Regions from separate parts of the Streptomyces sp. NPDC107528 genome, predicted to be linked through region 4. Evidence: riboswitches for the same ligand, from Rfam matches in the RefSeq annotation. Region 4 holds a riboswitch; each other region holds the start of a gene.
The links. Region 4 has a riboswitch for cobalamin ahead of ACZ7L5_RS09615 (cobalamin biosynthesis protein). Riboswitches for the same ligand answer to the same signal wherever they lie in the genome.
Positions count from the first base shown of each region.

Region 1: another riboswitch for cobalamin. It lies ahead of ACZ7L5_RS04465 (ABC transporter substrate-binding protein); the one in region 4 lies ahead of ACZ7L5_RS09615 (cobalamin biosynthesis protein).
Region 2: another riboswitch for cobalamin. It lies ahead of ACZ7L5_RS21375 (ribonucleoside-diphosphate reductase subunit alpha); the one in region 4 lies ahead of ACZ7L5_RS09615 (cobalamin biosynthesis protein).
Region 3: another riboswitch for cobalamin. It lies ahead of metE (5-methyltetrahydropteroyltriglutamate--homocysteine S-methyltransferase); the one in region 4 lies ahead of ACZ7L5_RS09615 (cobalamin biosynthesis protein).

Region 1 is NZ_JBVKAV010000001.1:931,038-938,054, forward strand. Features, by position in the region: gene meaB (methylmalonyl Co-A mutase-associated GTPase MeaB) at 1-104, opposite strand, end outside; gene scpA (methylmalonyl-CoA mutase) at 101-2,275, opposite strand; gene ACZ7L5_RS04460 (methylmalonyl-CoA mutase family protein) at 2,275-4,077, opposite strand; cobalamin riboswitch at 4,219-4,399, shown strand; gene ACZ7L5_RS04465 (ABC transporter substrate-binding protein) at 4,460-5,539, shown strand; gene ACZ7L5_RS04470 (FecCD family ABC transporter permease) at 5,536-6,552, shown strand; gene ACZ7L5_RS04475 (ABC transporter ATP-binding protein) at 6,549-7,017, shown strand, end outside.
Region 2 is NZ_JBVKAV010000006.1:347,044-354,060, forward strand. Features, by position in the region: gene ACZ7L5_RS21365 (hypothetical protein) at 1-114, shown strand, start outside; gene ACZ7L5_RS21370 (ribonucleotide-diphosphate reductase subunit beta) at 27-1,040, opposite strand; gene ACZ7L5_RS21375 (ribonucleoside-diphosphate reductase subunit alpha) at 1,040-3,481, opposite strand; cobalamin riboswitch at 3,606-3,744, opposite strand; gene ACZ7L5_RS21380 (hypothetical protein) at 4,093-5,772, shown strand; gene ACZ7L5_RS21385 (hypothetical protein) at 5,757-6,164, shown strand; gene mctP (monocarboxylate uptake permease MctP) at 6,195-7,017, opposite strand, start outside.
Region 3 is NZ_JBVKAV010000005.1:253,856-260,872, forward strand. Features, by position in the region: gene ACZ7L5_RS18060 (dolichyl-phosphate-mannose--protein mannosyltransferase) at 1-789, shown strand, start outside; gene ACZ7L5_RS18065 (hypothetical protein) at 1,118-1,369, shown strand; gene metE (5-methyltetrahydropteroyltriglutamate--homocysteine S-methyltransferase) at 1,537-3,855, opposite strand; cobalamin riboswitch at 4,021-4,244, opposite strand; gene ACZ7L5_RS18075 (3-hydroxybutyryl-CoA dehydrogenase) at 4,508-5,377, opposite strand; gene aceB (malate synthase A) at 5,374-6,972, opposite strand.
Region 4 is NZ_JBVKAV010000002.1:1,000,650-1,007,666, forward strand. Features, by position in the region: gene cobN (cobaltochelatase subunit CobN) at 1-1,562, opposite strand, end outside; gene ACZ7L5_RS09610 (cobyric acid synthase) at 1,559-3,109, opposite strand; gene ACZ7L5_RS09615 (cobalamin biosynthesis protein) at 3,106-4,047, opposite strand; cobalamin riboswitch at 4,150-4,289, opposite strand; gene ACZ7L5_RS09620 (hypothetical protein) at 4,405-4,626, opposite strand; gene ACZ7L5_RS09625 (inorganic phosphate transporter) at 4,679-5,911, opposite strand; gene ACZ7L5_RS09630 (lysozyme) at 6,076-6,825, opposite strand.

The DNA of each region.
Region 1 (7,017 bases), on a different contig from region 4:
ACCCGGTGCTGAGGGCGGGTGGACTCGACGAGCGTGATGGCGCGTGCGACGACCGCCCGCTTCCCGTCGAGAACACCCTTCACATACGCGTCGAGATCGATCACAGCTCGTGCCCGAGGTCGGCACCCAGCCGCTGCACCAGGTCGAAGGCCGCGTCCGGGATCACCGTCCCGGGCGGAAACACCGCAGCCGCGCCCATCTCCAGCAGCGTCGTGACGTCCTGCGGCGGGATCACTCCGCCGACCACGATCATGATGTCCTCGCGGCCCTCCTCGGCCAGCGCCTCCTTGAGCGCCGGGACGAGGGTGAGGTGGCCTGCGGCCAGCGACGACACCCCGACGATGTGCACGTCGGCCTCGACGGCCTGGCGGGCCACCTCGGCCGGGGTCTGGAACAGCGGGCCGACGTCGACGTCGAAGCCGAGGTCGGCGAAGGCGGTGGCGATCACCTTCTGGCCGCGGTCGTGGCCGTCCTGGCCCATCTTGGCGACCAGGATGCGCGGGCGGCGGCCCTCGGCCTCCTCGAAGTCGGACACGAGGGTGCGGGTGCGGTCCACGGACGGCGACTCCCCGGCTTCGTTGCGGTACACGCCGGTGATGGTACGGATCTGGCTCGCGTGCCGGCCGTACACCTTCTCCAGGGCGTCCGAGATCTCCCCGACGGTGGCCTTCGCGCGGGCCGCGTTCACCGCGAGCTCCAGCAGGTTGCCCTCGCCGCCGGCGGCCCGGGTGAGCGCGTCCAGCGCGTCCTGGCACGCCGTCTCGTCCCGCTCCGCCCGCAGCCGCCGCAGCTTCTCGATCTGCTGGGCGCGCACGGAGGAGTTGTCGACCTTGAGCACGTCGATCTGCTCGTCGCTGTCGACGCGGTACTTGTTGACGCCGATGACCGGCTGCCGTCCGGAGTCGATCCGGGCCTGGGTGCGGGCCGCGGCCTCCTCGATGCGCAGCTTGGGGATGCCGGCGTCGATCGCCTTGGCCATGCCGCCCGCCTGCTCGACCTCCTGGATGTGCTGCCAGGCACGGCGGGCGAGGTCGTACGTCAGCTTCTCCACATAGGCGCTGCCGCCCCACGGGTCGATGACCCGGGTCGTGCCCGACTCCTGCTGGATCATCAGCTGGGTGTTGCGCGCGATGCGGGCCGAGAAGTCGGTCGGCAGCGCGAGCGCCTCGTCGAGGGCGTTGGTGTGCAGCGACTGCGTGTGGCCCTGCGTCGCGGCCATCGCCTCGACACATGTGCGCGTGACGTTGTTGAACACGTCCTGCGCGGTCAGCGACCAGCCCGAGGTCTGCGAATGGGTGCGCAGGGACAGCGACTTGGAGTTCTGCGGGTCGAACTGCTTCACCAGCTTCGCCCACAGCAGCCGCGCCGCCCGCAGCTTGGCGACCTCCATGAAGAAGTTCATGCCGATCGCCCAGAAGAACGACAGCCGGGGCGCGAACGCGTCCACGTCCAGGCCCGCCTCACGGCCCGCGCGGATGTACTCCACCCCGTCCGCGAGCGTGTACGCCAGCTCCAGGTCGGCCGTGGCACCGGCCTCCTGGATGTGGTACCCGGAGATGGAGATCGAGTTGTAGCGCGGCATCCGCTGCGAGGTGAAGGCGAAGATGTCGGAGATGATCCGCATCGACGGCTTCGGCGGATAGATGTAGGTGTTGCGGACCATGAACTCCTTGAGGATGTCGTTCTGAATGGTCCCGGCCAGCTTCTCGGGCGGTACGCCCTGTTCCTCCGCCGCCACGATGTACAGCGCCAGCACCGGCAGCACGGCGCCGTTCATCGTCATCGACACGGTCATCTTGTCCAGCGGGATGCCGTCGAAGAGCTGGCGCATGTCGTAGATCGAGTCGATCGCCACGCCCGCCATGCCGACGTCGCCCGTCACACGCGGGTGGTCGCTGTCGTAGCCCCGGTGGGTCGGCAGGTCGAAGGCGACCGACAGGCCCTTCTGGCCGGCGGCCAGGTTGCGCCGGTAGAACGCGTTGGACTCCTCGGCGGTCGAGAAGCCCGCGTACTGGCGGATCGTCCAGGGCTGGTTGACGTACATCGTCGGGTACGGGCCGCGCAGATACGGCGCCATGCCCGGGTAGGTGCCCAGGAAGTCCAGGCCCTCCAGGTCACGGCCGGTGTACAGCGGCTTGACCGCGATGCCTTCCGGGGTCTCCCACAGGGGCTCGTCCCCGCCAGTGGCCTGCTTGACGGCCGTGCGCCACTCGTCGGCGCCGCCCGCGGCGGCCGGGGTCCCCAGCTCGATCCCGGAGAAGTCGGGGATTCCCATCAGGACACTCCCATGCGGTCGAGGGCGGCGGACAGCACGGCGACCGCGTCGCAGCCCGCGAAGACGTAACTGTCGACATCGGTGTACTGCCCGGGGCGGCCCGCGAGGAACACGTGTGTGGCGCCCGCCGACCTGAACTCGGCGGCCTCGGCCTCGGCCTGCTCCTCGTAGAGGGCGTCACTGGAGCACAGGCACACCTCCGTGGCGCCGCTCTCCTCGAAGGTGCCCTCGGTGACCGGCTCGACGCCGCCCGCCTGGAAGAGGTTCGAGGCGAAGGTGAGGCGTGCGGTGTGCGCGGCGGCCGGGCCGAGCGCGGCCAGGAAGATCCGCGGCCGGGAGCCCGTGGCGGCCAGGTGGGCGTCGGAGCGGGCGCGCAGTGCCTCGTACGCCTCGTCGCGGCGGACCCGCGGGAGGCCGCCGGACCGGGGCTCCGGCGCGGGCGCACGCTCCACGGGCGGCTCGGTGAGGTTCGGGAACTCGCTGACGCCGGTGATCGGTTCGCGCCGCTTGGCGAGCTTGCCGGTGCGCGCCTGCCACGTCTCGGCGAGGTCCTGGCCCAGCTGGCCGGAGCGCAACGCGGCCGCCTGGCCGCCGGCCTGCTCGATCCGCTGGAAGAACGCCCAGCCCGCCCGGGCCAGTTCGTCGGTGAGGGACTCCACGTACCAGGAGCCGCCCGCCGGGTCGATCACCCGGGCGAGGTGCGACTCCTCGATGAGGATGGTCGAGGTGTTGCGGGCGATACGCCGCGCGAACGCGTCCGGCAGGCCGAGCGCGTGGTCGAAGGGCAGCACGGTCACGGCGTCGGCGCCGCCGACCCCGGCGGCCAGCGTGGCGACCGTCGTGCGCAGCATGTTCACCCAGGGGTCCCGGCGCGTCATCATCACCGGCGAGGTGACGGCGTGCTGCACCTGAGCGCTGGGCGCCCCGCAGACCTCGGTCACCCGCGCCCACAGCCGGCGCGCGGCCCGCAGCTTGGCGATCGTCAGGAACTGGTCGGCGGTGGCCGCATAGCGGAACTCCAGCTGGGCGCAGGCCTGTTCGGCCGTCAGCCCCGCCTCGGTGAGCTCGCGCAGATACGCGACACCGGTCGCCAGCGAGGAGCCCAGCTCCTGGGCGGCCGAGCCACCGGCCTCGTGGTACGGCAGCGCGTCCACGGTCAGCGCCCGCAGCCCCGGGTACTCCTCGGCGCACTGCCGGGCCAGCGCGGCGACCGGCGCGAACTGTGAGGACGTGCCCGTACGGGCCTCATGGCCGAGCGGGTCGGCGCCGAGGTTGCCGCGTGCCGCCTCCTTGGCGACGCCCCGCTCCGCGTACTGGCGCAGCAGCTCCCGTGCGGCGGGCTCCACGTCGGCGCCGGCGTCGAGGACGACGGGGGCCAGGTCGAGATAGACACCCTCCAGGGCCCGGCCGAGCGACGACACCGGGATGCCGGCCTCGCCGAGGACCAGCCAGAGCGAGGTGACGCCGTTCTCCAGGTCCGCGAGCACCAGGCCGTCCGTGAGCGCCGTGTGCCGCTGCCGCAGGTCCCAGCCGCCGGCCGTGCTGCCCTCGGCGCGACCGCCGCGGACGAACGGGGCGAATCCGGGCAGGCCGGGATCGGGCGCGGCTTCGCGCGAGGTGTAGAGGGGGCGGGTGCGCAGCCCGTCCTCCAACGCAGTGGACAGGGCGTCTTCCGCAGCCGGGCCCGAGACGTCCTTGCCCGACTTGCGCAGCACGCCTTCCACCAGGCGTTGCCATTGCTCATGGGTTGCGTCAGGGAACTCGGCGGCCAGCGAGAGCCCGTCGTCAGGCAGGACCGTCATGCTCGGATGCTAGGTCAGATCATCAAAGGAGCAGCAGAGGGCACGGCTGTGACCTTGCCCTCTTCCAGGTTGTGACCTGAGTCTCCGCACCCTGTCGAGCCTCCGGAAACCCGGACGAACGACCCGGCCACGAGCTGGGCTTGATAGCCTCCGGGAGCCAGTCGAGCCACACCCGAGGCCAGGGAATCCGGTGCGAATCCGGAACTGACGCGCAGCGGTGAGGGGGACCGGCGGGGCACAGACGCACGCCACTGGGAGACCGGGAAGGCGCCCCGTCGGGACGAACCCGAGTCCGAAGACCTGCTGGCACCTCCACGCCCCCGCGCGGAGGACGTCCGTAGGCCAGGCTCCGCGTACGAGCCCCGACAACCGAGGCACGCCTGTGTACCGTTTTGCCCTCCGTCCCGCCGCCCTGCTGCTCGCGCCCGCCCTCCTGCTCACCGCGTGCGGCGGCTCGGGAAGCGGCAGCGCCGAGGACACCGGGAAGTCCGCCGCCGCGGGCTACCCCGTCACCCTCGACAACTGCGGCCACAAGGTCACCCTGAAGGCGCCCCCGAAGCGGGCCGTGTCCCTCAACCAGGGCACCACGGAGATCCTGCTCTCCCTCGGCCTCGCCGACCGGGTGGTCGGCACGTCGACCTGGACCGACCCGGTCATGAAGGGCCTGGAGAAGGCGAACGCCTCCGTGCCGCGGCTCGCGGACAACGCGCCCTCCTTCGAGAAGGTCCTGGACGCCGACCCCGACTTCGTGGCCTCCTCCTTCGTCTCCACCCTCGGCAAGGGCGGCGTCGCCACCCGCGAGCAGTTCGAGGAGCTGGACGTGCCCACCTACGTCTCGCCCTCCGACTGCTCGGCGGGCAAGGACAACGACAGCGGCGGCGACGGCTCGCGCTCCACCCCGCTCACCCTCGACACCGTGTACGGCGAGATACGCGACCTGGCCCGCGCGTTCGGCGTCGCCGACCGCGGCGAGAAGCTCGTCGCCGAGCTGAAGGAGCGGGTGCGCAAGTCCATCGCCCAGCTGGACGCCTCCGATGTCACCCTCATGTACTGGTTCGCCAACTCCCAGTCGCCCTACCTCGCGGGCTGCTGCGGCGCGCCGGGTGCCATCACCCGCGCCGTCGGCGCGCGCAACGCCTTCTCCGACACCCACGACGAGTGGCCCCAGATCGGCTGGGAGACCGTCGCCGACCGCGACCCCGACGTCCTCGTGATCGGCGACCTCACGCGCAAGCAGCAGACCGCGGAGACCGCCGGGGCCAAGATCCGCTTCCTGGAAACAGACCCCGCCACCCGCAATCTGACCGCCGTGAAGAAGAAGCGGTACGTCCTGCTCAGCGGGCAGGCGATGAACCCGTCCATCCGCACGGTCGAAGGGATCGAGAAGGTCGCCGCGGCCCTGCGCGACTTCGGGCTCGCCGGGCCCGCCGGGCCCGCAGGACCCTCAGGACCCGCCAAGTGAGCGTCCGTACGCCGCTGCTGACCCTCGGCGGCCTGGCGGCGCTGCTCGCGTCGGTCGCCGTCGCCGTGACGATCGGGCCGGCCGACATCTCCACGGCGGACGTGTGGGCGTCCGTGGCCGCCCATCTCGGCCTCGGCGAGGGCAGGTTGGCGCCGCTGCGGGACGGCATCGTGTGGAACCTGCGCATGCCGCGCACGCTGCTCGCCGCCGTGTGCGGGGCCGGGCTCGCCGTGTGCGGGGCGGTCATGCAGTCGCTGCTGCGCAATCCGCTGGCCGATCCGTTCGTCCTCGGCGTGTCCTCCGGCGCGTCCACGGGAGCGGTCGCCGTGGTCGTGCTGGGGGCCGGCGGGGGAGTGCTCTCGCTGTCGTCGGGTGCCTTCCTCGGCGCGCTGCTCTCCTTCGCCATGGTGCTGCTGCTCAGCCACGTCCTCGGCGGCAGCACGGACCGGGTCGTGCTGTCCGGGGTCGCGGCCATGCAGCTGTTCTCCGCGCTGACCTCGTTCATCGTGCTGACCTCCGCCGACGCCGAGACCACCCGGGGCGTGCTGTTCTGGCTGCTGGGCTCGCTCACCGGCGCCGACTGGGGACAGGTCCTGCTGTGCGCCGCCGTACTGGCCGTGGTCCTCGCCCTCTGCCTCGGGTACGCCCGCACCCTGGACGCCTTCGCCTTCGGGGACGACGCCGCCGCCGGACTCGGCGTCCGCGTCGCCCGCACCCGGCTGGTCCTGCTCTGCGCGACCGCACTGCTCACCGCCGCCCTGGTCAGCTGCGCCGGCGCGATCGGCTTCGTCGGCCTGGTCCTGCCGCACGCCACCCGGGCCCTCACCGGCTCCGGCCACGCCCGTCTGCTGCCGGTCACGGCACTGACCGGAGCCGTCTTCCTGGTGTGGGTGGACACCGTCGCCCGCACCATCCTCGACCCCCAGGAGGTCCCCGTGGGCGTCGTCACGTCCCTCATCGGCGTACCGGCCTTCATCGCCGTGCTCTACCGAGGACGGAGGACGGCGGCATGACCAGCCTGCGCGCGGACCGTGTCGTACGGCGCCTCGGCGACAAGGTCGTCGACGGCGTCACCCTCACCCTGACTCCCGGCGAGACCGTCGGCCTGCTCGGCCCCAACGGGTCCGGCAAGTCGACCCTGTTGAGACTCCTCGCCGGGGTGCTCGCCCCCACGGCCGGGGTCGTCTCCCTGGACGGACGCCCGCTGCCCGAGGCCGGCCGCCGCGCCACCGCCCGGCGGGTCGCCACCGTCGAACAGCACGCCCACACCCAGACCGAACTGACCGTCCGCGACGTCGTCGCCCTCGGCCGCATCCCGCACCGCCGTGCCTGGACGCCACCGACGGCCGCCGACGCCGAGGCCGTCACCGCGGCCCTCGCCCGCACCGGCCTCACCGACCGGGCCGCCCAGTCCTGGCACAGCCTCTCCGGCGGCGAACGCCAACGCACCCAGATCGCCCGCGCGCTCGCCCAGGAAC
Region 2 (7,017 bases), on a different contig from region 4:
GCCCAGGAACGCGACAGGACCGAGGCTCAGAAGTCCTCGTCCAGGTCGACGGTGCCCTCCACCGCCACCTGGTACGCCGAGGGACGCCGCTCGAAGAAGTTGGTCAACTCCTGAACGCCCTGGAGCTCCATGAAGGAGAAGGGGTTCTCGGAGCCGTACACCGGAGCGAAGCCGAGACGCGTCAGACGCTGGTCGGCGACACACTCCAGGTACTGCCGCATCGACTCGGTGTTCATGCCCGGGAGGCCGTCACCGCACAGGTCGCGCCCGAACTGGAGCTCGGCCTCGACGGCCTCCCTCAACATGTCGGTGACCTGCTCCTGGAGCTGGTCGTCGAACAGCTCCGGCTCCTCCTTGCGGACGGTGTCGACCACATCGAAGGCGAAGCTCATGTGCATCGTCTCGTCGCGGAACACCCAGTTGGTGCCGGTGGCGAGGCCGTGCAGCAGGCCCCGGCTGCGGAACCAGTAGACGTACGCGAAGGCGCCGTAGAAGAACAGGCCCTCGATGCACGCGGCGAAGCAGATCAGGTTCAGCAGGAAGCGACGCCGGTCGGCCTTGGTCTCCAGGCGTTCCAGCTTCTCGACCTCGTTGATCCACTTGAAGCAGAACTCGGCCTTCTCGCGGATGGACGGGATGTTCTCGACGGCGTCGAAGGCCGCCGCCCGGTCCGCCGGGTCGGGGAGATAGGTGTCGAGCAGCGTCAAGTAGAACTGGACGTGCACGGCCTCCTCGAAGAGCTGCCTGCTCAGGTACAGGCGCGCCTCGGGGGAGTTGATGTGCTTGTAGAGCGTGAGCACCAGGTTGTTCGCCACGATCGAGTCGCCCGTCGCGAAGAACGCGACCAGCCGGCCGATCATGTGCTGCTCGCCCTCGGAGAGCTTCGCCAGGTCGGCGACGTCCGAGTGGAGGTCGACCTCCTCGACGGTCCAGGTGTTCTTGATCGCGTCGCGGTAGCGCTCGTAGAAGTCCGGGTAACGCATGGGGCGCAGGGTCAGCTCGAAGCCCGGGTCGAGAAGGTTGGCGTTACGGGTGGTCATTACTGGCAGGCCTCGCAGGACTCGGGGTTTTCCAGGGAGCAGGCGACGGCGTCGGGCTCGGCGACCTGCTGGACGGGGATGGTCTTCTCGGGCTGGGCGGCCTGACCCTGGGCGGCGCGGGCGATGCGGGTCGCCGGGCGCGAGCGCAGGTAGTACGTCGTCTTCAGACCCGACTTCCAGGCGTACGCGTACATCGAGGAGAGCTTGCCGATGGTCGGCGTCTCCAGGAACAGGTTCAGCGACTGTGCCTGGTCGAGGAACGGGGTCCGCTGTGCCGCCATGTCGATCAGGCCGCGCTGCGGGATCTCCCACGCCGTGCGGTAGAGCCGCCGTACGTCCTCGGGGATCCAGGCGAACTCCTGCACCGAGCCGTTCGCCTCACGCAGCGCCTCACGGGTGCGGGCGTCCCAGACGCCGAGCTCCTTGAGCTCGTTGACCAGGTAGGAGTTGACCTGGAGGAACTCGCCGGAGAGCGTCTCGCGCTTGAACAGGTTGGAGACCTGCGGCTCGATGCACTCGTAGACACCGGCGATCGACGCGATGGTCGCGGTGGGCGCGATGGCGAGGAGCAGGGAGTTGCGCATGCCGGTCGTGGCGATACGGCTGCGCAGGGCCGCCCAGCGCTCCGGCCAGGTCAGCTCGACGTCGTAGTGGTCGGGGTGCAGAACACCCCTGGCGGTACGGGTCTTCTCCCAGGCCGGCAGCGGGCCGTTGCGCTCGGCGAGGTCGGTGGAGGCCTCGTAGGCGGCGAGCATGATGCGCTCGGCGATCCGGGTGGACAGGGCTTTCGCCTCGGCCGAGTCGAAGGGCAGGCGCAGTTTGAAGAAGACGTCCTGCAGGCCCATCGCGCCGAGTCCGACCGGCCGCCATTTCGCGTTCGACCGACCCGCCTGCTCGGTCGGGTAGAAGTTGATGTCGACGACCCGGTCGAGGAACGTGACGGCCGTGCGGACGGTCGCGTCCAGCCGCTCCCAGTCGATGTCGCCGGTCATCGTGTTCACGAAGGCGCCGAGGTTGACCGACCCCAGGTTGCAGACCGCCGTCTCCCCGTCGTCCGTGACCTCCAGGATCTCCGTGCAGAGGTTGGAGGAGTGCACGACATGGCCCGGCAGGGCCGTCTGGTTGGCGGTGCGGTTGGCGGCGTCCTTGAAGGTCATCCAGCCGTTGCCGGTCTGCGCGAGGGTACGCATCATGCGGCCGTACAGGTCACGGGCCGGGATGGTCTTCTTCGCGAGCCCGGCCGCCTCCGCCTTGCGGTACGCCGCGTCGAACTCCTCGCCCCACAGGTCGACGAGATCCGGCACGTCCGACGGCGAGAACAGCGACCACGACTCGTCGGCGTTGACCCGGCGCATGAACTCGTCCGGGATCCAGTGCGCGAGGTTCAGGTTGTGCGTACGGCGGGCGTCCTCACCGGTGTTGTCCCGCAGCTCCAGGAACTCCTCGATGTCGGAGTGCCAGGTCTCCAGGTAGACCGCGGCGGCCCCCTTGCGCCGGCCGCCCTGGTTCACCGCGGCGACCGAGGCGTCGAGGGTCTTCAGGAACGGGACGATGCCGTTGGAGTGCCCGTTGGTGCCGCGGATCAGCGAACCCCGGGAGCGGATGCGGGAGTACGACAGGCCGATGCCGCCGGCGTGCTTCGAGAGGCGGGCGACCTGGTGGTAGCGGTCGTAGATGGAGTCCAGCTCGTCCTTGGGGGAGTCGAGGAGGTAGCAGGACGACATCTGGGGGTGCCGGGTGCCGGAGTTGAAGAGGGTGGGGGAGGAGGGGAGGTAGTCGAGGCGGCTCATGAGCCCGTAGAGCGCGGCGACTTCGTCCACCGACCGGGCGGTGTCGTCCTCGGCGAGACCGGCGGCGACGCGCAGCATGAAGTGCTGGGGCGTCTCGACGACCTTGCGGGTGATGGGGTGCCGCAGGAGGTAGCGGCTGTGCAGGGTGCGCAGCCCGAAGTAGCCGAAACGGTCGTCGCCGTCCGTGTCGACCAGCGCGTCGAGGCGGGCCGCGTGCAGGCGCACGAACTCGGCGGTCCGGTCGGCGATCAGGCCCTCGCGGTGCCCGACCGCGACCGACCCGGTGAAGGACGTGACGCCCTGCGAGGCGGCTTCGGCGGCGATGGAGAGGGTCAGCAGCCGGGCGGCGAGCCTGCTGTAGGCGGGGTCCTCGGAGATCAGGCCGGCCGCCGCCTCGGTGGCCAGCTCGCGCAGCTCCGCCTCGTCCGCGAACGCGGACCGGCCGCGCAGCGCGGCGGCGGCGACCCGGCCGGGGTCGGCGTCGGGGAGGTCGGCGGTCAGCTCGGTCAGGATCCGCAGCAGATCGGCACCGTGGCCCGCAGGGCCTCCGTTGAGGGTGGCGGTGGGAGACGGGTGGGCGGTTCCCGGAGCGTCCTCGTCCGTGAGGACGGTAGGAACGGCTGAGGCCGGATCTGCGGGCGCGATGGTCACGTGGGGGCTCTCCCTCGCTCGGCACGGGGGCCTCGGCGAGGGCAGGGGGCAGCACACGAGCGCACACGGCGTCGCGTCCACCGGCCCATTCCGCGAGGCCCGGACGTCGGGCGCACCGGCCGGGTGGCCGGGCGCGCTGTCGGCAGGTCCTCGGACTGACTCCTGCGCACGCCGGTCCTGGAACAGACATGCACAAGTACACCGTTGCGGGACAGTTCCGGATTCGCACCGGATTCCCCTGCGGCGACAGCGAGCATGAGCATACATCTTGTGCTCACCCGCCACGCCACCCCCAGATGTTGTGTCGTGCTGGTTTCAGAGCGTCAACTTGTGGGTGAGGAGCGTGATGTCGGCGAGGTGCGGGATCGGGCTCCGGTCCCGCTCGGGCATGCGGACGAAGCCCGGGGTTCGTGGATCGCCGTCCTGGAGGCCGGCCTGGGCGGTGATCTCGCCGAGGGCCGCCGGGTTGCGGGGGTTCCGGGAGTGCTTCGCCTTCGACCGGTACGGCAGGCGCGGGAACGTCTTCTGCGAGTGGCACCGGCGGCAGATCTGGGACGTGCTGTGCCGGGCGGATCGGCCCGGACGAGAGGAGGCGGCTGCGCGGCGGCAACATGGACCAGTGCCGCGCCGCCCTCGCCCGGATCGCGCGCAACGCGGACAAGCTCGGCCTGGCGGAGGGCTTCGAGCGCAAGGTCCGTTTCCCGCACAGCATCATCCAGGCCTACTTCGGCTACCGGGTGCTGTGGCAGCCGGGCGAGCGGGGAGCCGGCGAGCGCGTCGAGCAGGTGCTCCAGCCACCCGGACCCAGCCGCGAACAGCTCATGGCCCTGGTGCTGTTGTCGCGCCGCCGGGCGGCGCGGGTCAGGGCCCGCCGGGAAGGCGTACGGGCCGAGGTGACGAAGGAGGTCGAGGAACGGCTTCGACGGTCACGGGTGCGCGGGCGCACCCTGGCCCACCGGCTCTGCAAGGCCGCGGAACGCCGCACCGACGATCCGAAGGCGCTCGATCTCTACGCGGCCGCCGTGGAGATCGAGAGCGTGGAGGACTCTCCACGGCTGCTGGGCGACATCCTGGACGAAGTGCGCGGGACCTGGACCGGTTTCAAGGGCGACCGGCGCAGGCTCGACGACGCCAAACTGAGGCTGCTCAGGCAACTCGGAGCCGCCCTGCGCAGCGTCTCCGACCGGATCGACACCACCCCGCTCTACGAACAGCTCGTCCAGATCGGTGTGAAGGAACCCTCCTGCTCGATACGCCTGGCCGTCGCCCAGGAGTTCGGCAGCGGCGGCAATCCGGCCTTCGCCGTGGTCCGCGGGCGGATCGGGCTGAACACCGACCCCGGGCAGGAGTACAGCGACCGGCTCGGCGAGCTGAAGGCCTGGAAACGCGGTGAGTACGAGCAGTGGGCCGAGCGCATGGCGCGGGCGCGGGCGACGGGCGCGCCCTCACGGGCCAGGACCGAGCGCATCGGGCGGCTGCAGCAGGACCGGCGCGAGCTCAATGAGGAGTACCGCAGGAAACGGGTCGTTCTGTTCCGGGAGTTCGTGATGCGTGCCTGGATGATCCCCATGCTGCTGGGCTCCGTCGACGAGGCACACCGTGACGAGGCCCGCGAACGCCTCACCAAGTGGCTGCGCCATCTGGACCCGAAGGCGACCGGCGGCGCCCCCGATCTGCCGCTCGCCCTGGAGGCCGCGCTGGCCCAGGGCTTCAAGTACGCGGCCAACCGCCGGATCCGGCATCCGCGGGCCTACCAGGGGGGTCGCGCGGACCTGATCCGGCAGGCGGAGACCGTGCTCCAGCAGTCCCGGTGCTGGTACGCGCAGCTCATGCTGCTCCAGGCGCTGTGCCTGTGGAGGCTTCCCGACACCGTCGGCTCCACGAGCGGGAGCGGCACGCGACGCCGGGCGGGGACGGGCACGACGACGGGCGCGAGCCGCCACGGGCGCTGGGCGGAGCGACCCCCGTGCAGACCGTGGAGCGCTGGCTGTCGATGGCCGGCACGGCGAACCGGGCACCCGGGCATCCCGAGGCGAACGGTGCGTCGCCCCCGCGGCCCCTGCATCCGTTCGTCGCCGAGGCGGGGGACCTGGTGGCCCTCACCCTGGAGACCGGGCAACCCGAGCGTTTCCTCTGGATCGACGAGAAGGGCGTCGCCGACAACATCGGCGCGCGCACCGGCAACCCCCGGCACTACAGCAAGCACAACCTGTGGATCCCGCCCTCGGTCGGCTGGAGCACCCTCGACGCGCGCGCCCAGTGCCTGGTCGCCGACGTGCTGGTGTTGCTGAACCTCATCGAACGGGACGGGCATCCGGACGAGGTCGAGGAGCGGATGATCCGCGCGGAGCAGCCGGGGACGTCGTCACTCCCGCCGTGCATCCGCAGCGATCGCCGCCCGCTGCGGCCCGACCTGCGGGCCGGCATGGCGGACCCGCCCGCGCCGGGGACGACCTGTCCGCCCGACTGCAAGTTCCAGCTCTGCCCCTACCCGCCCCGGGGCTGTGTGCCGCGCGGGGAGATCCGGGAGCCGTTCTGCCGCCAGCAGCAAGGCCTTTTGGCGGGGCGAGTACGCCGATGTCTTCCCAGGGGCCTGCGCAGGAAGACACCGCACTGGGTCAGCATGCGGGTGCGCGAACTCGACGGTTTCTGGCAGCAAATGGCCGGGCGCACGCGCAGCTAGTGCGGTACGCCCGGCCTTCTGCCTACTGGGTCAGTGGCTCGTCCCCGCCGTGGCCGGCGGCAGCTCGACCTGGACGCCCGGGTCGCCCGCGTCCGCCGTGTAGTCCTCCGGCTTCGTCTCGTCGATGCCCTCGGGGGCCTTGGCGGCCTTCAGGACGAAGGTCAGGACCACCGTCACCACCACGTTCAGCACGAACGCCGTGAGGCCGATGTAGCCGATCTCGCCGATGCCCGGGATCTCCTTCGCCGAACCGCCGAAGTGCTTCTGGGTCGGGGAAGCGACGCCGTACGCGGCAACCGTGCCGTAGATCATGCCGACGGCCCAGCCGGCCAGCAGGGCCCAGCGGTGGAACCAGCGTGTGAACAGGCCGCCGACCAGGGCCGGGAAGGTCTGCAGGATCCAGATGCCGCCCAGCAGCTGGAAGTTGATGGCGACCGTCTTGTCCATGGTGAGGACGAAGACCAGCGCGCCCACCTTCACCAGCAGGGACACGATCTTGGAGACCTTGGTCTCCTGTGCGGGCGTCGCGTCCGGCTTGATGAAGTCCTTGTAGATGTTGCGGGTGAAGAGGTTCGCAGCCGCGATCGACATGATCGCCGCCGGCACCAGCGCACCGATGCCGATCGCCGCGAAGGCGACGCCCGCGAACCAGGCGGGGAACATCGTCTCGAACAGCTGCGGAATCGCCAGCTGGCCGTTCTGCACCTTGATGCCGGCCGCGATCGCCATGAAGCCCAGCAGCGCCAGCAGGCCCAGCATCAGGGAGTACAGCGGCAGGATCGTGGTGTTGCGGCGGATCACCTCACGGCTGCGCGAGGACAGCGTCGCGGTGATCGAGTGCGGGTACATGAAC
Region 3 (7,017 bases), on a different contig from region 4:
GTCGGCTCCCGCCGCGTGGCAGGGGCCCGGCACCCGTACCGGTCGGTACTGCGCAAGGACCTCGGATGGTCGGTGCTGTCCTTGGTCCCCGTCGCCGTGGTGACGTACGTGGCCACATGGACCGGCTGGTTCCGCTCCGACCACGGCTACGCGCGCCACTGGGCCGACGGCCGTGGCGGCACCTGGTCGTGGATCCCGGCCCCACTGCGCAGCCTGTGGCACTACGAGTACGGGGTGTACCAGTTCAACGTGGGGCTGCACAGCTTCCACAAGTACGAGTCCAACCCCTGGAGTTGGCTGGTCCTCGGCCGCCCGGTGCTGTTCGACTACGAGTCGCCGGAACCCGGAACGGACGGCTGCCGCACGACGGTCGACTGCTCGCAGACGATCCTCGCCCTGGGCACGCCCCTGCTGTGGTGGACGGCGTGCTTCGCCCTTGCGTATCTGCTCTACCGGTGGGCCCTGCGCCGCGACTGGCGCGCCGGCGCGATCCTGTGCGCGGTGGGCGCCGGTTACCTGCCCTGGTTCCTGTACCAGGACCGCACGATCTTCTCCTTCTACGCGGTCGTCTTCGTGCCGTACCTGTGCCTGGCCGTGGCGATGATGCTCGGCGCGCTGCTGGGTCCGCCCGGGGCGGGCGAGACGCGCCGTACGGGGGGTGCGGTCGCGGCGGGCGCGCTGGTCCTGCTCATCGCCTGGAACTTCATCTACTTCTTCCCGATCTACAGCGGGCAGACGATCCCCTACGCCGACTGGCACGCCAGAATGTGGCTCGACACCTGGATATGAGTCCAACGGGGGCCCGCCTGCCGGTTGTTCGCGAGGCGTCCCTCTCGTCACTCGCAGAGCGCCGTCCGTACGGCCGCCTTGATGTCGTCGCTCTGTGCGTCCGGACCACCCGGGCCGAGGTTCACCATGACCGTCGCCTGCCCGCCGTCGACCGTGGCACCGGCCGCCGCAGGGCAGCGGCCTGCTCTCCAGGCCGAGGCCGTACGCGCGGCCGTCCGAGTTGCCGGTGTGCGCGCCGTGGCCGAAGACGAGATGGCCCGGCGTGGGGCGGCTCAGGTCGAGACGGTCGGGGTCGGGGAAGCGCGTGGGGTCCCGGTTGGCCGCGCCGATGCAGGGGAACAGGGACTCGTCCGCCGGGACGGTCATCGCCGAACTCGACGGGCTCCGGGGTGCCCCGCCAGCTGGTGAAGGGCAACGGGCCCTCGTAGCGCAGCAGTTCCCCCATGCCGGTCGCGAGGAGGGCGGGATCGTCGCGGAGCGCGGCGAGTTGGCCGGGGTGGGCGAGCAGGGCGTGCAGGCTGTTGCCGACGTTGTTGATGCTGGGGTCCTGGCCGGCGACGAGCTGGTGACTCGGGGCTGATCGCCAGGGACGGAGTCGCTGGCGGCGCCACCCTGTGACCTGCCGTCCCGACTGCGCACGGCTCAGGGATGGGTTGTGGGGTGAGTAGTCATCACACACACGGCTGAAAAGGATCATGCCAGGGAGCGGAACTCGGGCGTCAGCTCCCCGGCAGATCGCTCCCGGTCTCAGGACGCGGAGAGTTCCTCACGGACCGTGCGGGCCGCGGCGACAAGGTTCTCCAGGGAGGCGCGCGTCTCGGGCCAGCCGCGGGTCTTCAGGCCGCAGTCGGGGTTGACCCAGAGCCGCTCGGCGGGGATGGCTTCAAGTCCCTTGCGCAGCAGGGCCGCTGCCTCCTCGGTGCTCGGTACGCGAGGGGAGTGGATGTCGTAGACGCCGGGTCCCGCCTCGCGCGGGTAGCCGTGCTCGGCCAGTTCGCGGGCCACCTGCATGTGCGAGCGGGCCGCTTCCAGGCTGATGACGTCGGCGTCGAGGTCGTCGATGGCCTGGACGATGTCGCCGAACTCCGCATAGCACATGTGCGTGTGGATCTGTGTGTCCGGGCGTACGCCGCTGGTGGTGAGGCGGAAGGATTCCGTGGCCCAGTCCAGGTAGGCCGGGTGGTCGGCGGCGCGCAGCGGCAGCGTCTCGCGCAGCGCGGGCTCGTCGACCTGGATGACCGAAGTGCCTGCGGACTCCAGGTCGTTGACCTCGTCGCGCAGGGCGAGGGCGACCTGCCGGGCGGTGTCGCCGAGCGGCTGGTCGTCGCGGACGAAGGACCAGGCGAGCATGGTGACCGGGCCGGTGAGCATGCCCTTGACCGGACGGGAGGTGAGGGACTGGGCGTACTGGGTCCAGCGCACCGTCATCGGCTCGGGGCGGGAGATGTCGCCGGCCAGGATCGGCGGACGGACGTAACGGGTGCCGTAGGACTGGACCCAGCCGTGCTGCGTGGCGAGGTAGCCGGTGAGCTGCTCGGCGAAGTACTGGACCATGTCGTTGCGTTCGGCCTCGCCGTGCACGAGGACGTCGATCCCGGTCTTCTCCTGGAAGGAGATGACCTCCTGGATCTCGGCCTTGATGCGCTCCTCGTACCCTGCGGCGTCGATGCGCCCGCCGCGCAGATCGGCGCGTGCGGTGCGCAGTTCGCCGGTCTGCGGGAAGGAGCCGATGGTGGTGGTCGGCAGCAGCGGCAGGCGGAGCTGGGCGCGCTGCGCGGCGGCCCGTTCGCCGTACGGCTGTGAGCGGCGGGTGTCCGCGTCGGTGACCGCCGCCGCCCTGGACCGGACGGCCGGGTCGCGGGTGATCGGAGAGCCGGCGCGGGACGTCAGGTCGGCCCGGTTGGCGGCGAGTTCGGCGGCGATGGTGTCGGTGCCCTGGGCGAGGCCCTTGGCGAGGGTGACGATCTCGGCGGTCTTCTGCCTCGCGAAGGCCAGCCAGCGCAGGACCTGTGGCTCGATGTCCCGCTCCAGACCCGTGTCCAGGGGCACATGGAGCAGTGAGCAGGAGGCGGCCACGTCGACCCGGTCGGCCAGCCCGAGCAGGGTGCCCAGGGTGGACAGGGACTTCTCCAGGTCGTTGACCCAGATGTTGCGTCCGTTGACCACGCCGGCGACCAGGCGCTTGCCGGGCAGACCGCCGGCGGCGGCGAGCGCGTCGAGGTTGGCGGCGGCGGACTCGGTGAAGTCCAGTGCCAGCCCGTCGACGGGGGCCTTCGCCAGCACCGGCAGGGCGTCGCCGAGCCGGTCGAAGTACGAGGCGATCAGCAGCTTCGGGCGGTCGGTGAGGGCACCCAGATCGCGGTAGGCGCGCTCGGCGGCGTTCAGCTCGGCCGGGGTGCGGTCCTGCACGAGTGCGGGCTCATCGAGCTGTGCCCACTGGGCGCCGGCCGCGCGCAGGTCGGCGAGAACCTCGGCGTACACCGGCAACAGGCGGTCCAGGAGCGTCAGCGGCTCGAAGTCGGCGGGCACACCGGGGCCGGGCTTGGCGAGCAGCAGGTAGGTGACCGGGCCGACCAGGACGGGGCGGGCGGCCAGGCCCAGCGCCAAGGCCTCCTTCAGCTCGGCGACCTGCTTGGCCGAGTCGGCCGTGAAGACGGTGTCCGGGCCCAACTCCGGCACCAGGTAGTGGTAGTTCGTGTCGAACCACTTCGTCATCTCCAGCGGTGCCACGTCCTGCGTGCCGCGGGCCATGGCGAAGTAGCGGTCGACGGTATCGGCCGTGACGGCGTCCCGGTGCCGCGCGGGGATCGCGCCGACCATGACGGTGGTGTCCAGGACGTGGTCGTAGTACGAGAAGTCGCCCGTCGGGACCTCGTGGATGCCGGCGTCGGCCAGCTGACGCCAGTTGGCGGCGCGCAGTTCGGCGGCCGTGGTGCGCAGGGCGTCGGGCGTGACGCGGCCCTTCCAGTAGCCCTCGATCGCCTTCTTCAGTTCCCGGTTCGGGCCCTGGCGGGGGTAGCCGTACACGGTGGCCCGTGCTGCCGCGGCTGCGGACTTCGTGGTCACGGAGATCTCCTTCGCGAGATGAATCCCTGGAATCCCGGGGACGGGACGAGAGCGCGAAGGGGTGACGAACCCGACGGTCGGAGCGTGCGCGGCTGGGCACGGTCGTCCGCCTGGTATGTACGCCGACCCGCCCTCGAGGTCACCGGGATGTCCGCGCGCGAGGTGTCCGCGCGCGGGCAGTTGGCAGGTCTTCGGACTCGCGGGCACGTCCTCCTGACCGGAGGACATCTACTGGCCGTCGCTTCCCAGGCCCCGTTCGTCGGGCCCAGTGCGGATGACGGCGGTCGTTCCCACTCACCGCTGCGGGGCAGTCCCGGATTCCCACCGGGTTCCCTCTTGCGACGCATCCCACCTGGAGGGCGGGGCGAACCAGCTGCACCCGCCAGCCTACGGGGTGGCACCTCGCAGGGGCGGACGGCGTCCGTCTTTCGGATGGTGAAATGGGACACCCGTGTGCCCGAGTTCCCCGAGCTCCCCGAGTGCCGGGAGTTCCCTGAGATCCCCGAGCTTCCCGAGCGTCCCTGGGCTCGCAACGCCACAAGGCGGGAAGCGCGCCGCGTCCGCGCTTCCCGCCCTTCCCCTGTGTCCGCCGCGCGGGAACCCTCACTCCCGGCGGCGACCTGGGCCCCTCGGCCCGCGGCGTACCAGGCCCTCAGTCCTGGTCGTAGACGTGGAACCCGCGGCCGGTCTTCCGGCCGAGCAGTCCCGCCTCCACCATCCGCTGGAGCAGCGGGGGAGGGGCGTAGAGGGGTTCCCTGAACTCGTCGTAGAGCGACTCGGCGATCGAGGCGATGGTGTCCAGCCCGATCAGGTCTGCCAGTTTCAGTGGGCCCATGGGGTGCGCGCAGCCCAGCTCCATGCCCGTGTCGATGTCGGCGGCGGTGGCGAAGCCGGACTCCGCCATCCGGACCGCGGACAGCAGGTACGGGATGAGCAGAGCGTTGACGACGAAGCCTGCCCGGTCCTGGGAGCGGATGACGGTCTTGCCGAGCGCGCGGACCGCGAAGTCCTCGACGGCGGCGACGGTCGTCCCCGACGTGTGCAGCGAGGTCACGACCTCCACCAGGGGCAGCACCGGCACCGGGTTGAAGAAGTGCAGGCCCACGACCCGGTCGGCCCGGCCGGTCGCCATGCCGAGCCGCATGACGGGGAGTGAGGAGGTGTTGGTCGCCAGCACCGCCTCCGGGTCCTCGACGATCTTGTCGAGCGTGGCGAAGACCTCGGTCTTGGCGGCCGGGTTCTCGACGACCGCCTCGACGACGAGCTGCCGGTCGGCGAGATCGTCCAGGCTGCCGCTGAAGACCATGCGGGCGAGGGCGTCCCGAGCCGCGGCCTCCTCCAGCTTGCCGCGGCGCACCGCGCGGCCGAGTGATGCCGCCACCCGGTCCCGTGCCGCGCGGGCCGCGACCGCGTCCACTTCGCAGACCACGGTGTCGAGCCCGGCCCGTGCGCACACCTCGGCGATCCCGGCCCCCATCTGCCCGCCGCCGACCACCCCGACGCGCCGGATGCCCCCGCTCACGCGCCGGCCTCCGTCCGCTTCACGAGGTGCCGGGTGTACGCGTCCGGAGTGAAGAACTGCGGCAACTCGCCTGCCAGCGCCGTCCGTTCGAACAGGGCGCGGATCTCGTCGACGGGCGCCCACGGGTATGCGGCGCCGAGCGCGACGACCTCGTCGTCGAGCAGCCGCAGCACCGTCTCCCGGTCGATCACCCGGTGCCGGAGCCACTGCCAGATCTGCACGCGGGCGATCTCGGCGGTGGCCGCGTCCTCCATCAGGCCGTACAGGGCGACGGCGCCCTGCCCGCGCAGCCAGGCGGCGAAGTAGCGCAGCGCGACGGCGATGTTGCTGCGGACACCCTCCGCGGTCGGCGGCCCGCTGATCCTTCGCACCGACAGCAGGTCGGCCGCGGTCACCTCGACGTCGTCGCGGGTACGGTCGAGTTGGTGGGGCCGTTCGCCGAGGACACCGTCGAAGACCTCGCGGCAGACGGGGACCAGCCCGGGGTGGGCCACCCAGGAGCCGTCGAAGCCGTCCTCGGCCTCACGCTCCTTGTCGAGCCGGACCTTGGCGAGCGCGGCCTCGTTCGTGTCCGGGTCCTTGCCGGGCACGTGGGCGGCCATGCCGCCGATGGCGTGCGCGCCGCGACGGTGGCAGGTGCGCACGAGGAGTTCGGTGTACGCCCGCATGAAGGGGGCGCTCATCGTCACCTTGGCCCGGTCGGGGAGGAGGAAGTCGGTGCGGTGACCGAAGGTCTTGATCAGGCTGAACAGGTAGTCCCAGCGGCCCGCGTTGAGTCCCGCGCTGTGCTCACGCAGTTCGTAGAGGATCTCCTCCATCTCGAACGCGGCGGTGATCGTCTCGATGAGGACCGTGGCGCGGATCGTGCCGCGTGGGAAACCGAGCAGTTCCTGGGCGAGGACGAAGACGTCGTTCCACAGGCGTGCCTCGTAGCGGTTCTCCAGCTTCGGCAGGTAGAAGTACGGACCGTACCCGGCGTCGATCTGGCGCTGGGCGCAGTGGAAGAGGTACAGGCCGAAGTCGACCAGGGCGGCGGGCACGGGCCGCCCGTCCAACTCCAGGTGCTCCTCGTCGAGATGCCAGCCACGCGGGCGGACCATCATGGTGGCGAGCCGGTCGCTCTCGCCGAGCCGGTATTCCTTGCCCTCCGCCGTGGTGAAGTCGATACGGCGCTCTACGGCGTCGAGCAGGTTGAGCTGGCCGCCGATGACGTTGTCCCAGAGGGGAGCGGTGGCGTCCTCGAAGTCCGCCATCCAGACCTCGGCGCCGGAGTTGAGCGCGTTGACCGCCATCCGGCGGTCCGGCGGGCCGGTGATCTCGACGCGGCGGTCGGTCAGGCCGGGTGCGGGCGGTGCGACGCGCCAGGCCGGGTCGGCGCGGACGGCGGAGGTGACCAGGGGGAAGCCGAGCGGTGAGCCCGACGCCAGCCGCAGCGCCAGCCTGCGGCGCTCCTTCATGAGTTCCCGGCGGCGTTCGCCGAACTCCGCGGCGAGCCGGCCCACGAAGCCGAGGGCGGCAGGCGTGAGGATCTCGTCGTGACGGTGGCCCGGACCGGCGAGGACGCGGACATCGTGGGTCAATGCGGTGGTGGACATCGGGTCTCCTGAGGGGTGGGAGCGGAGGGGCTGGACGGGGACGGA
Region 4 (7,017 bases):
CCCAGCCCCTTGCCCGGCAGCCACTCCATCGTGCCGTGCTTGCCCATGTGCACGATCGCGTCGGCGCCGAAGCTCTCGTCCAGCCACCTGTACGCCGCCATGTAGTGGTGCGACGGCGGCATGTCCGGGTCGTGGTAGATCGCGATCGGGTTCTCGCCGAAGCCGCGCGGCGGCTGGATCATCACGACGACGTTCCCGAACTGGAGCGACGCGAGGACGATGTCGTCCCCGTCGACGTACAGCGACCCCGGCGGCTCGCCCCACGCCTGAAGCATGCCGTCCCTCAGTTCCGGGTCGAGCTTGTCGAACCACGCCTGATAGTCGGCGAGCGGCACGCGAGCGGGCGCAGCCGCGAGCTGGTCCTCGGTGAGCCACTCGACGTCGTGCCCGCCCGCCTCGATGAGCCGGTGGATCAGCTCGTCGCCGTTGTCCGGGTACTCGGTGAGGCCGTACCCGGCGTCCCTGAGCGCGTCCAGCACCCGCACCGCCGAGGCGGGCGTGTCCAGGCCCACCGCGTTGCCGACACGCGAGTGCTTGGTCGGGTAGGCGGTGAAGACGAGCGCGAGCTTCTTGTCGCCGTTCGCCTTGTGCTTCAACTGGGCGTGCCGTACGGCGATCCCGGCGACCCGCCCGGCCCGCTCCGGGTCGGCGACGTACACGGGCACGTCGTCCGGGCCCTGCTCCTTGAAGGAGAACGGCACGGTGACGAGCCGGCCGTCGAACTCGGGGATCGCGACCTGCATCGCCGCGTCCATGGGGGAGAGGGCGGCGTCGGACTCGTCCCACGCGGCCCGCGAAGAGGTGAGGCAAAGACCTTGCAGCACCGGCACGTTCAGCTCGGCGAGCCGGCCGATGTCCCACGCCTCCTCGTCGCCGCCCGCCGACGCCTGCGAGGCGTGCGTGCCGCCGGCCGCGAGGACGGTGGCGACCAGGGCGTCGGCCTTGCCGAGGATCTCGTACAGCTCCGGGTCCGCGCCGCGCAGCGAACCGCAGTACACGGGCAGGGCGTTGGCCCCCCGCGCCTCGACGGCGTCACACAGGGTGTCCACGAAGGCGGTGTTGCCGCTCAGCTCATGCGCCCGGTAGAAGAGCACGCCGACGGTCGGACGGCCCTCGACGAAGGGCCGCTCGCCATGGACGCCGTACTCCGGCATCTTCTGCGGCTCGACGAACCCCTCGCCCGTCAGCAGCACGGTGTCGGAGAGGAACCGCGCGAGTTCGGTGAGGTTGGCGGGCCCGCCCTCGACGAGGTACCTCAGCGCCTCGGCCACCACACCGGCCGGGACGGACGACTCGGCCATCAGCTCCGCGTCCGGGACGGCCTCGCCGCCGAGCAGCACGGTCGGGATGCCCGCGGCCTTCAGCGCGGCGAGCCCGTCCTCCCAGGCACGCTTGCCGCCCAGTAGCCGTACGACGGCGATGTCCGAGCCCTCGATGAGCGCGGGCAGCTCCTCGGCGACGTCCACGCGGGTCGGATTGCCGATCCGGTACGAGGCACCGGAGGCGGCCCTGGCCGCCAGCAGGTCCGTGTCGGCGGTCGACAACAACAACACAGTGCTCATGCGGGCGCTCCCGGTGGAATGAAAGGCAGTCCTTGCGGCGCGCCCGACTCGATGAGCCGCCAGAGCGCGTCCGTGTCAGCGTGCTGTTCGATCAGGTCGCCGAGCCGGTCGAGCTGCTCCTCGCGCAGCGCGGCGAACGACGTGTCGGGGGCCGGCACGAAGCGGCGGCCCGCGGCGGCGGCCACCTCGCGCAGGAAGGCCCGCCGGAAACCGTCCGACTCCAGCGAGCCGTGCCAGTGCGTGCCCCAGGTCTGGCCGACCCGGCAGCCGTCGAGGAAGGCTTCCCCGCCATGGATCTCGGCGACCCCGTGGTGGATCTCGTACCCCGCGACATGCTCGCCGAGGGCTTCTCCCACCGGCCGGGTGAGGGTCTTCTCGCGGGCGAACCGCACCCGCACGGGCAGGACGCCGAGCCCCTCGACATGACCCTGCCGGCTCTCGACCTCGTCCTCGATGTGCTCGCCGAGGACCTGGAAGCCGCCGCAGATGCCGAGGACGGGCCGTCCTTCGGCGACCCTGCGCTTCAGGGCCTGCGCGAGCCCCCGCTCCCGCAGCCACTCCAGCGCGCGGACCGTTCCCCGGGTCCCCGGAACGATGACGAGATCCGCGTCCGCCAGCTCCTCCGGCCGGTCCACGAACCGCACGACGACACCGGGTTCGGCGGCCAGGGCGTCGACGTCGGTGAAGTTGGACATGAGCGGGACGGCACAGACGGCGACCCGCAGCACGTCCTCGCCGACGGGCGGGGCGACGTTCGACTCCCGCACGGTCCCGCGCAGGGACACCCGCAGCCCGTCCTCCTCGTCGATGCCGAGGCCGTGCTGGAAGGGGAGGATGCCGTAGGTGTGGCGTCCGGTGAGGCCGTGCAGCATGTCGATGCCCGGCTCCAGGAGGCTGACGTCCCCGCGGAACTTGTTCACCAGGAACCCGGCGACGAGCGCCTGGTCCTCGGGCGAGAGAAGGGCGACCGTCCCGAAGAAGGAGGCGAACACGCCACCGCGGTCGATGTCACCCACCACCAGCACGGGCAGCCCGGCATTGCGGGCGATCCCCATGTTGACGATGTCGGTCCGCCGCAGATTGATCTCCGCCGGAGAGCCGGCCCCCTCACAGATCACCGCGTCATACGTGCCCCGCAACTCGGCGAGACAGTCGAGCACGGTCCCGAGCAGCTGCTGCTGCCGCCCGCCGTGCAGCCTCTCCCCGGGGGTCGGCCCCCCAGACCCCCCGAAGAAACCGCGTGCGCTCAGCTCACCCACCGGCTTGCCCAGCAGCACCACCTGACTGCTCTGCTCACCACCGGGCTTGAGCAGCACGGGATTCATCAGCGCGGTCGGCTCGACCCGGCACGCCTGTGCCTGCATGGCCTGCGCCCGCCCGATTTCGGCGCCCTCGCGCGTGACGAACGAGTTGAGGGACATGTTCTGCGCCTTGAACGGCGCGACCTTCACTCCCTGGCGCACCAGCCACCGGCAGATCCCGGCGGTGACGACGCTCTTGCCCGCGTCGGACGTGGTGCCGGCGACGAGGAGACCACCGCCCGTCATGAGGTACGTCCCTTCACGATGTGGCGCGCGGCGACACAGACGCCGAGCGCCAGCCAGCCCACGCGCTTCGACAGCCGTACGGCCCGTTCGATGTCCCGCGTGCCGACGGCCCGCCCGTCCCCGTTCAGCACGGGCCGACGCTCGACGCGTCCGCCGTAGGACAGCGTCCCGCCCAGCCGCACCCCGAGCGCCCCCGCGAACGAGGCCTCCACGGGACCGGCGTTGGGGCTCGGATGCTTGGCGGCGTCGGTACGCCAGGCCCGTACCGCTCCACGGGGGTCGGCCCCGGCGACGGCGGCGAGTACGGCGGTCAGCCGCGACCCCGGCCACCCCGCCACGTCGTCGAGCCTCGCCGAAGCCCAGCCGTACCGGCGGTACTTGGGCGACTTGTGCCCGACCATGGCATCGAGCGTGTTCACGGCCCGGAACCCGACCAGCCCGGGAACGCCGGCCACGGCGCCCCACACCAGCGCACCCACGACCGCGTCGGAGGTGTTCTCGGCGACGGACTCCACGACCGCCCGTGCGATCCCGTCCGCGTCCAGCGCCTGTGGATCCCGCCCGCACAGATGCGGCAGCCGGGCACGTGCGCCCGCGATGTCCCCCGCTTCGAGCGCCTGCCCGATGACCCGGGCCTCCCGGGCGAGCGAAGTCCCCCCGACGACCGCCCAGGTGGCGGCGCCGGTCAGCGCGACGGAGGCGGCTGGCGACGTACGTACGGCACGGGCTGCGGCGGCACCGAGCGCCAGGGCGCCACCGGCGCACACGGCGGTGTGTACCGCACCCCATGCGCGGTGGTCGCGCCACAACACCCGTTCCACGGCGGCGGCGGTCCTTCCGAACACGGCGACCGGATGCCCTCGGCGAGGATCGCCGAGCAACAGATCACCGAGAAGGCCGGCGGCGGCGCCGTACGCGAATACGCGATCGGCACGCATCGGGGTCAGCCGATCGTCGAGTCAGACGAGGGTCCGGTTCTGCATGTCGATCGGCAGGCGTGCATCGCGTTATGTCCTCACTCAGGGTGTCCGCGCCCTGGTTCGACGAGATCGGCGGTGAGAGTTCCTGGCTCCCGGGGCTATCTACCCCGGTGACAGTGGCGGGACCGCGCCGGATTCACACCGGCTTCCTCTCCTGCCGCCGCACATGGCTCCGGCAGTCCACCACGGGGTTGGAACGGCCGTCAACTTGCCGTTGACCTGCGAAGGGAGAGTGTGCGAAGGCCCACACAGCAGTGAGGTGCGAGACGGTGATCCGTCCCGCACCTCGGTGTTTCAGGTGATGCGCGCCGTGCGTCAGGCCACGATCAGATAGATGCCGTACGCCACTGCCGCCGCGCAGGCCGCGAAGCACGCGTACGCGCCGGTGACCGCGAGAGAGGCCGAGTCGCCCTGCGCCACGGCCCGTTCGCGCCGGGACAGGCCCGCGATGCCGAGGGTGAACAGGCCCACCAGGGCCACGGTGACCACGAGGCTGACGCCGAAGACGGAGCCGAGTGCCGCCCAGTCGATCTTCATGCTGCTGCTTTCTCGAGTGAGTGAGGGGGAGTGACTGGAGTGACCGGCTGCATCAGACCGTGGCCTTCGAAGGCTTCGGCTCCGAGGACTGGGCCGGGATGGTGGCCGTGAGTTCCTCGGTCGCCGTGCCCACGGGCGGCGGGGTCACGGCGGCCATGGCCGTGGTCACCACGCCGGCCGGCTCGTCGGACTCGTTGACGTTGGTGTGGTCGATGACCTCGCGACGGGAGATCTTCCAGATCGCGGCGCTGGAGGCGACCAGGAAGACCGCGACGACACCCGTGCCCCAGGCGCCGAAGCCCGTCACGTACTCCGCGATCGCGCCGACCAGCGCGGCGGCCGGGAGGGTGAGGCCCCAGGCGACGAACATGCGGGTCGCCGTCGACCAGCGGACCACGCCGCCCTTGCGGCCGAGGCCCGCGCCCATCACCGCGCCGGAGACGGAGTGCGTGGTGGACAGGGAGAAGCCGAGGTGGGAGGAGGCCAGGATGACGGTGGCCGCGCTGGTCTGGGCGGCGAAGCCCTGCTGCGGCTGAAGGTCGGTCAGGCCCTTGCCCATGGTGCGGATGATGCGCCAGCCGCCGAGGTAGGTGCCGAGCGCGATGGCCAGGCCCGCGGAGAGGATGACCCACATGGGCGGGTCGGAGTCGGGCGCGAGGGTGCCGCCGGCGACCAGGGCGAGGGTGATGATGCCCATCGTCTTCTGCGCGTCGTTGGTGCCGTGGGCCAGGGAGACCAGGCCGGCGGAGGCGATCTGGCCGGCGCGGTAGCCCTTCTTGGCGGACTCGCCGTCGGCCTTCTTGCCGAGCGAGTAGGTCAGGCGTGTGGCCAGCAGCGCCGCGATTCCCGCGACCAGCGGGGCGGCGATCGCCGGGATCAGCACCTTGGTGACGAGCGCGTCGCCGTGGACCGCGCCGACGCCGGCCGAGGCGATGGTGGCGCCGATCAGACCGCCCATCAGGGCGTGCGAGGAGCTGGAGGGCAGGCCCACCAGCCAGGTCAGCAGATTCCAGAGGATCGCGCCGACCAACGCGGCGAAGATGACCTCGGGACGGATGCCGGTCTCGTCGACGAGACCCTTGGAGATCGTGTTGGCGACCTCCACGGAGAGGAAAGCGCCTACAAGGTTCAGCGCGGCGGACATGGCCACCGCGACCTTGGGCTTGAGCGCACCGGTCGAGATGGTGGTGGCCATCGCGTTGGCGGTGTCGTGGAAACCGTTCGTGAAATCGAACGCGAGTGCGGTTACCACCACAATCGCGAGGATCAGCGAGAAGTTTTCCATTTACCCAGGCAATCGTTCGAGGTCATTGGCTGGATGAACGTAGGTAACCTGAGTGAACGGAAGGTGAACTGGGGTGAGCCGCACGGTGTCCGTAGGAGGGGGTTAATCGTCCGGTGGGCGAGGCCCCTGTCCCTCGGCCGTCGCGCGGCCCAGGCGCCGCAAGGTCAGTAGCCTCGGGCAAGCTTTTTCAGCTGGCTCATGGACCCGTTGAAGAGATTTTGGTCACCGGGCAGGCTCCCGCTGCCGTTGTCGTACTGCCAGATGGTCCAGAACTGCCATCCGGCCGGCAGCGCCCCCGCGCTGGAGGAGTCGTAGCGCGCTATCCATAGCGCGTGGTTCGAGGCGAAGGCGCGGCTGCCGCCGGTGCAGTTGTTCCACCAGTGCGTGGTCGTGTAGATCACCGGACGGCGCCCGGTCAGCCGCTTCACCTCGTTGCTGAAGGACTGGATCCAGCTGACCATCTTCGCCTTGCTCAGCCCGTAGCACTTGTGCTTGCTGTACGGGTTGTACTCGATGTCGAGGGCGGGCGGCAGAGTCCAGCCGTCGGACCGCCAACTGCCGCCGTTGCGCACGAAGTAGGCGGCCTGCGTCCTGCCCGACGACTTGTTCGGCAGCGCGAAGTGGTAGGCGCCGCGGATCAGGCCGGCGTTGCGGGAGCCGTTGTACTGCTGGCCGAAGTAGGGGTTGCGGTAGGTGTGGGACTCGGTCGCCTTGACGTAGACGAACTTGGCGCCCTTGCTCTTCGAGCTCTGCCAGTTGACGTTCTTCTGGTGGGAAGAGACGTCATGGCCCTTGGGTTTGCCGGCGGCCGCGGCCGGTGTCTCGGCGAGTGCGGTTCCGCCGAGCGTGAGCGCTGCGACGGATATCGCGAGGAGGCGGGAGCGGTGACGGGACGGTTTGCGATCACGGGCCATATTTCCCCCCGGAATGGCGGCGTGCACGACAAATCAGCCAGAGGCTACGGGAAGATCGTTGAATCCTGATCGATCCCAGGCCAAGCTGGAGAGAGGTGGGGTATGTCCCGGTATGCACTCTGCCGGACGCCGGTCTTCCCCCCTTAAAGTGCCCCGGCCCGGCGGCGACTTGATGCCGGGCCGCCGCCGTGC